DNA from 2 places in the Treponema sp. OMZ 790 genome. Region 2 is predicted to be linked to the other one. Evidence: riboswitches for the same ligand, from Rfam matches in the RefSeq annotation. Region 2 holds a riboswitch; the other holds the start of a gene.
What was found. Region 2 has a riboswitch for cobalamin ahead of E4O01_RS00740 (ABC transporter substrate-binding protein). Riboswitches for the same ligand answer to the same signal wherever they lie in the genome.
Positions count from the first base shown of each region.

Region 1: linked by a shared signal. The riboswitch ahead of E4O01_RS09585 (Glu/Leu/Phe/Val family dehydrogenase) and the one ahead of E4O01_RS00740 (ABC transporter substrate-binding protein) in region 2 are both predicted to bind cobalamin.

Region 1 covers NZ_CP051201.1:1,961,772-1,965,186, reverse strand. The annotation lists gene E4O01_RS09590 (MGH1-like glycoside hydrolase domain-containing protein) at 1-777, shown strand, start outside; gene E4O01_RS09585 (Glu/Leu/Phe/Val family dehydrogenase) at 774-2,015, opposite strand; cobalamin riboswitch at 2,424-2,614, opposite strand; gene E4O01_RS09580 (formate/nitrite transporter family protein) at 2,723-3,415, shown strand, end outside.
Region 2 covers NZ_CP051201.1:170,799-174,213, reverse strand. The annotation lists gene prcA (dentilisin complex subunit PrcA) at 1-399, opposite strand, end outside; gene prcB (dentilisin complex subunit PrcB) at 481-1,008, opposite strand; cobalamin riboswitch at 1,164-1,347, shown strand; gene E4O01_RS00740 (ABC transporter substrate-binding protein) at 1,508-2,503, shown strand; gene E4O01_RS00735 (FecCD family ABC transporter permease) at 2,505-3,415, shown strand, end outside.

The sequences.
Region 1 (3,415 bases), 1.3 Mb from region 2:
ACCAGAATCAACTCCATGATGTGGAATGAAGAAGACGGTTTTTATTATGACCTTGATTCTGAAGGCAATCAAATAAAGAAAAAGACCATTGCCGGCTTTTGGCCAATGCTTGCAGAAATTCCCAATGAGGATAAGGCGGCTCTTTTGGTGGATCATCTATCTAATCCGAAAACCTTCGGTGTGGATCATCCTTTTCCAAGCCTTGCTGCCGATGAGCCTGAATATGATGAGACGGGTAACGGCGCATGCGGCAGTGTATTTCCTATTTTGAATTTTGTGGTCGTAAAGGGCCTTGAAAAATACAACCGCTGGGAGATAGCGCGGGAATGTGTTATAAGACACCTTTACTATGTGCTTGAAACCCTTTCGCCTGCAGGAAATTCCAAAAAACAGGGTTTTTTGTGGGAGGCCTATTCTCCCGTAAAAGAGGGTCCTGCTCAATGGAAGGGAAAACCGGCCTTTCCGCGTAAACAATATCTGTTGGGGGTAGGGCTTTCTACAATCAGCTTGATGATCGAAAACGTTATCGGGCTTTCGATAAGTCTTCCGCGTAAGACTGTAAACTGGACTGTTCCTAATCTTGAAGTAATGGGTATAGAAAACTTAAGCCTTAAGCGGAACTTGATTACCATTCTTTCTTCTAAGAGCCAAAGAGGCTGGGAAATACACATGGAAAGCGAAAAGCTTTATTATTTTACCATAAATATCCTAAACGAAAAGAAAAAGACCCTGCCTATTCCGTCGGGTAAGTGTTCAATGCTGATAGATAAGCTTTAAATTATATTTAAGGCCTTTTGGGTTTCTACAAGTTCCTTTAAGGCCTTAATATAGGCTGCCTTTCTTAAGCTTACTTTATAAGTTTCTTTTACATCCCATACCAGTCTAAAAGCTTCAATCATTTTGTTTTCCAGCCGGTTGTTCACTTCTTCTTCGGTCCAGTAAAGCCCTTGCAGGTTTTGCACCCATTCAAAGTATGATACAATTACCCCTCCCGCGTTGGCAAGAACATCGGGGACGCAGATAATATTCTTTTTTTCGAGAATTTCATCGGCTTCCGGAGTTACAGGGCCGTTTGCGGCTTCAATTATTATATAGGCCTTAATATTGCGAGCATTTTTTTCGCTTATCTGATTTTCGAGGGCTGCCGGAACCAAAATATCGGCTTTAAGTTCTAAAAGTTCTTCATTGGTTATTCTTTTAAAATCGCCTTCAAAAGAATCAAGCCTTTTTCCTTCCTTTTTGTGTTTTAAAAGTTTAGGAATGTCTAAGCCTTTTTCGCTGGAGACAGCTCCGCTTACATCGCTTACTGCGATTACCTTGGCTCCGTCTTTATAAAAAAGATCTGCTGTAACTCCGCCGACATTTCCAAGACCTTGAATGACTACACTTTGGTCTTTTAAGTTTTTATTAAGTTTTTTTAAAATTTCCCTTGCTGCAAAAAGAACTCCTCGGCCTGTGGCTTCTACTCTTCCTTTCGAGCCGCCGAGAGGAAGAGGTTTTCCTGTAACGACTGCGGGGGTGAACTCCCCTGCATAGCTGCTGTAGGTATCGACTATCCAAGACATAATTTTTGCATTTGTTCCCACATCCGGGGCCGGTATATCTTTTTTGGGGCCTATAAAAGCCGCAATGCGATTTGTGTAGCCCCTTGTCAGTTTTTCAAGTTCCGGTTCGGAAAGATTTGAAGGGTTTACGCAGATGCCTCCCTTACCGCCTCCGTAGGGAATGTCGGCGACGGCACATTTAAAGGTCATCCATGCGGCAAGAGAGCGCACTTCATCAATATTTACATCTTGATGAAATCTTATTCCTCCCTTTGCAGGGCCGCGTAGTGTAGAATGTTGAACCCTGTAGCCGTTGAATACTTTTATACTCCCGTTATCCATTTTTACCGGAATCGAAACATGTATTTCTCTTTCGGGGTTTAAAAGAGATATATAATCGTTCTCGGTAAGACCGGCTGTTTTTGCGGCTTCCTTTATTGTGTTCAAAAGTTTTTGGTATGTGCCCGCCATAAATATTCTCCCATAAAAACTTTTTGCAGTAAATATCAGAGCCTTACGGCTCTGTTCTGCAAGGAAATTTTTCATCGTATCCGCTAAAGCGGATAGCGAATCAATTTGCGAAAAAAGTTTATTAGGAATTATACATTAAAAGCCTTGTTTGTGAAAGTTATTTAGGTGGAAAAGTTTGAATTTCAGCTAAAAAAAGAAAACGATTTCGGTCCGCAAAGGGTTCCGATTTCCTCAAAATGTACACCCAAGGGTATCAATCGGATGTACTCAAGGCTAAAACGAAGAAAAACTTGACAAAATCTTCACTAAGAGCCTAAGGAGCAATAGAGGAAACAAATATGATTAACACGATAAATTTTGCTGCAACTCTTGAGTCCAAGCAGAGTGCTGCACGGGTAAAACTTACATCTTACCCTCATAGTCATTGGCAGGTCTTACGGCTCGGAGGTCATCATTGATTTTCGCCTTCCCGGAATAATACCAGTGGCATGCTTGAAAAACAACTCTCTCACTTACGTCAGCCGGACTGCTCAGGATTCACACCTGATTCCCTTTTCACCACTTTATTAAAAAAAGGCACCAAGACCGAAATCGTAATTTAGAGTAAGTCTATACTTTTACAAAAAAGATGTCAAGACACTAAAATTGGTATTGATAATTGAAAAATAAGCTGTTCTATGATATAATCGGCTTATGGAGGGGAGTGTATGTCTGAAAAAATGTATTGTGATCCGGCTGAGATCTTGGAAGTTACTGTGCAAAAGGGTATTGCAAAGGCTTCAACCCCTGTGTGGAAGCTGCTTTGCTTAGGTTTTTTGGCAGGTGTTTTTATTGCCTTTGCTTCGGAAGGCTCTAATATGGCAGCCTTCGGACTCTTTGCCAAGCCTGAAACTTACGGCCTTGGTAAATTTGTTGCAGGCCTTATCTTTCCTGTGGGGCTTATGCTTGTCCTCCTTGCAGGGGCTGAACTTTTTACAGGGAATAACTTGATAATTGCCGGCGTTTTAGAAAAAAGGGTAAAACTTTCTGCGATGCTGAAAAACTGGCTTGCAGTTTATATCGGGAATTTTATCGGCTCTGTTTTTCTTGCCTTTTTAATCGTAAAGAGCGGACAGCTTTCAAGCGGCGGAAGCCTTTTGGGAGGGATTACAATAAAAATCGCTTACGGGAAGGTTTCTCTTTCGTTTGCTCAGGCTGTTTTTTTAGGCATTATGTGTAACTGGCTGGTTTGTCTTGCCGTCTGGCTTTGTTATGGGGCTAAGGATATGACAGGAAAACTGCTTGCCTCTTTTTTTCCGATTTGGCTTTTTATAACTTCGGGTTTTGAGCACAGTGTTGCAAACATGTACTATATTCCCGCCGGGATTTTATCGAAAAACGTGCCGGCCTATGTTTCTGCA
Region 2 (3,415 bases):
TTTAAATTGGAGCATCGTAAAATTTTGGCCGTCTGTTTCGCTTACATAATAATTCTCAATAAGGGAACCGGCCCACTTTCCTTTTTGCCCCAAGAGATGAAAGTTATAATTCTTTTTTGGACTTACTTTTGCAGTAACTTTTCCATTAGTTACAGATAGAGGATGGGTAACCTGTTTACCGGTAGAAGAATCAAAAACTAGCAGTTGTGTACCTGTAACTACAGTACCGCTTACAGAATCTACAACACATACTTCAACCTTGACGGCATCGGCCGGAACAGGATATGGATCCGGAACCAATACGGAAGGCGGTGACGGCTTTTGAGGACATGAACCCAAGAAAAGCACCAACACCAGAAGACCGAATAACGCCTTAGCGTTCCATTTTTTTTGTGACATAAAGTCCCTCCTATTAATTTTATTTTTAAAGCAAGCCGTTAAAAATACTTGCTTTTTTTTACACAAGAATCGATTTATAAATTAAAACTCTATTATCCCGTATCCCCCCTTGTAATCGCCTCTAACCTCAATAAAAATATCGTCAGAAGGCTCAGCCTCTGCTAAAACTATCACATAAGGATGAGTAAAAGCCTGTGTGACCATATCCTTAGGCCCCGGAGCAGATATTTCAAAAACAAGTTTTATAGTTTTACCCGTCTTTATTGCAGACACAGGAAAAACAGAATAACCGCCGGTGTTAAATGGTCCTGCTGCCGCAATGACAACCGCTCTTTTTGAAAAATCCACTATTGGGGCTTTTGCGGAATTTCCATATAAAACGGAATAAAAATTATCCAGCTCTTTTTGTGTCCTTATAATTGAAGAAAGTCCCGGCTTAAAATTACTTCCTTGACTCAAAATTTCATAGCCTATCTCTAAGGCGGAACTACTGTTGTCCTTAAATGTTTTATCTGATTTGGATTCCGGAATTTCGGAAAATTGCTTGGGAGGAGTTTTACAGCCAAACAAACTTAAAAAGATAAGTAAAAATACGATATAATACTTCATATAAAGAGTCTACCACAATTAGTTCTATTCAGCAAGATTTTTTTTCTTATTTTTAAAAAAAAATCATTAAAATTATAAAATAAATCTTTGTTCTATTATAAGAGATATAAAATTAAGACTTGACACTGCCTTATAAAAACATTAAAATTGCTTTTAACATTTCAAACCCTGCAGGTGCCGAAATTCGGTTAAAAGGGAAGTACGGTGTAATTCCGTCACGGTCCCGCCGCTGTAAGAGAAGAGTCTTTTTAAAATATGTCACTCGAGAGGAATCGGGGAAGGCTTAAAAAGATGATGAAGCTCGAAGTCAGAATACCTGCCTGTAGAGGGCTTAAACCTTGTGCTTTACGAGCGATAAAGTACCGGACGCTTGAAGGAACTTATAGCCTTTTTGTTTTCTCTATAAACTAATAAGATCCCCAAAGTATCTTTGTACCTGCTGCATAAACTCAAGTCTTTTAAGTTTGAAACCGTAAAATTAACACATTTGGGGGGAAGTATGAAAAAAACTTTTTTTTACTCACTACTGCTAATATCGGCAGTTTCGGTTTTTTTAGGGTGCAGTCCTAAAGAAAATCAATCACAAAATTCCGGCAAAACGATGCCGAAAGCGGATGGACAGTATTATCCTGTAACAATCACGACTTATAACTATGCGGCAGAACCTATCGAGCTTACATTTGAAAAAGCCCCTGAAAAAGTCGCTGCCTTTTACCAAAGCCCGATAGAAACTATGCTTGCACTCGGACTTTCAGACAAACTCATTTTAGCTGTCGGTCTTGATGATCCTGTAAAAGATGAATTTAAAGAAGCTTTTAGCAAAGTAGATTACCGTGACAAACGCCCTACAAAAGAAGAGGTTATCGACATGGAGCCCGATTTTATTTTTGCATGGTCATCTTTATTCGGCGAAAAACGTTATGGGGATGTAAATTTTTGGCATGATAGAGGTACAAAAACCTATATATGGCAAAATTCCGGCTTAAAAAAACAGGATTCTCTCGAAAATGAATATCAGGATATTCTTAACATAGGTAAAATTTTCAATGTAGAAGACAAAGCGCAATCGATTGTCGATAAGATGAAAGGCGAAATTGAGGCAGCAAAAAAACATGTTGAAGGAAAAACAAAAGTAAAGGCTATAATAATTGAGGTAGAAAAAGAAGGGCAATACCGTGTTTATGGAGAAAAAACAATCGGCGGACAAATTGCGATGCAAATCGGGGCAGACCTTGTGGGCAAAGAAAAAAACGGCATAGGAAAAGAGGAGCTTATAGAGCTTAACCCGGATGTTATATTTACCGTTTATTTTGGAGACTATATTGAAAAAGATCAATCTATAGAAATGCTGACAAAAGATAAAGCCTTACAAAGCATAGCAGCTCTTCAAAATAAAAAAGTTTTCCCGATTAATTTAAGTGAAGTTTATGCAAGCGGCATAAGAACCTATGACGGAATAAAGACTATCATTTCAGGTCTATATCCTGACCTATAATATGCAAAACAATAAAACCAAGGTGCTGAAAATAATTTTTATATCTTCAGCACTTCTTTTTCTTTTGGCGGGACTTCTACTCTCAATAATCCTATCGGTAGGATTCGGAGCCGTAAATATAGTGCCCGCCGATATTTTAAAAATCGCTCAATATAAAATCTTCGGAATAGGCAGCCTTGAAGGAGTAAAAAAATCTACTGTAGATATCGTTTGGATTGTAAGGATGCCTAGAATTATCTTAGCCTGTCTTACCGGTATGGGATTGGCTTTAACGGGGGTTGTAATGCAGGCTATCGTAAAAAACTCGTTGGCAGATCCTTATATATTGGGTATTTCTTCAGGGGCTTCTCTTGGAGCAACCTTGGCTATTGCCCTGGGGATAGGAGCAAGTCTGGGCCCCAATTATGTAGGCTTGTCTGCTTGTTTTTCTGCATTCGGTGCATCTGTAATTGTGATGACAGCTGCAAATATAAACGGCAGAGCCAATTCCGTAAAATTATTAATGGCCGGAATCGCTATAAGTACAATATTTTCGGCATTTTCTTCATTCATAGTTTTTACTACAAAAAACAGAGAAGCTATACGAAGTATTTCTTTTTGGCTGATGGGAGGTTTCGGAGGAGCAAAATGGGAAAATTTAGGCTTATTATCCGTTATCGTATTTTTGAGCATTTTTGCCTTTATGACGCAATACAGAACTCTTAATTTAATGCTCCTGGGCGACAGCGTATCAATTACCTTAGGTAAAGACTTACATATTTACCGCCAAATCTACCTTTTAATGTGTTCTGCAGTTATAGGATTTTTGGTATATAATGCAGGTATTATAGGCTTTATAGGACTCATAGTACCTCATATTGCAAGAATATTTTGGGGGACTAATCATAAAAACATAATACCGGCTTCAGTATT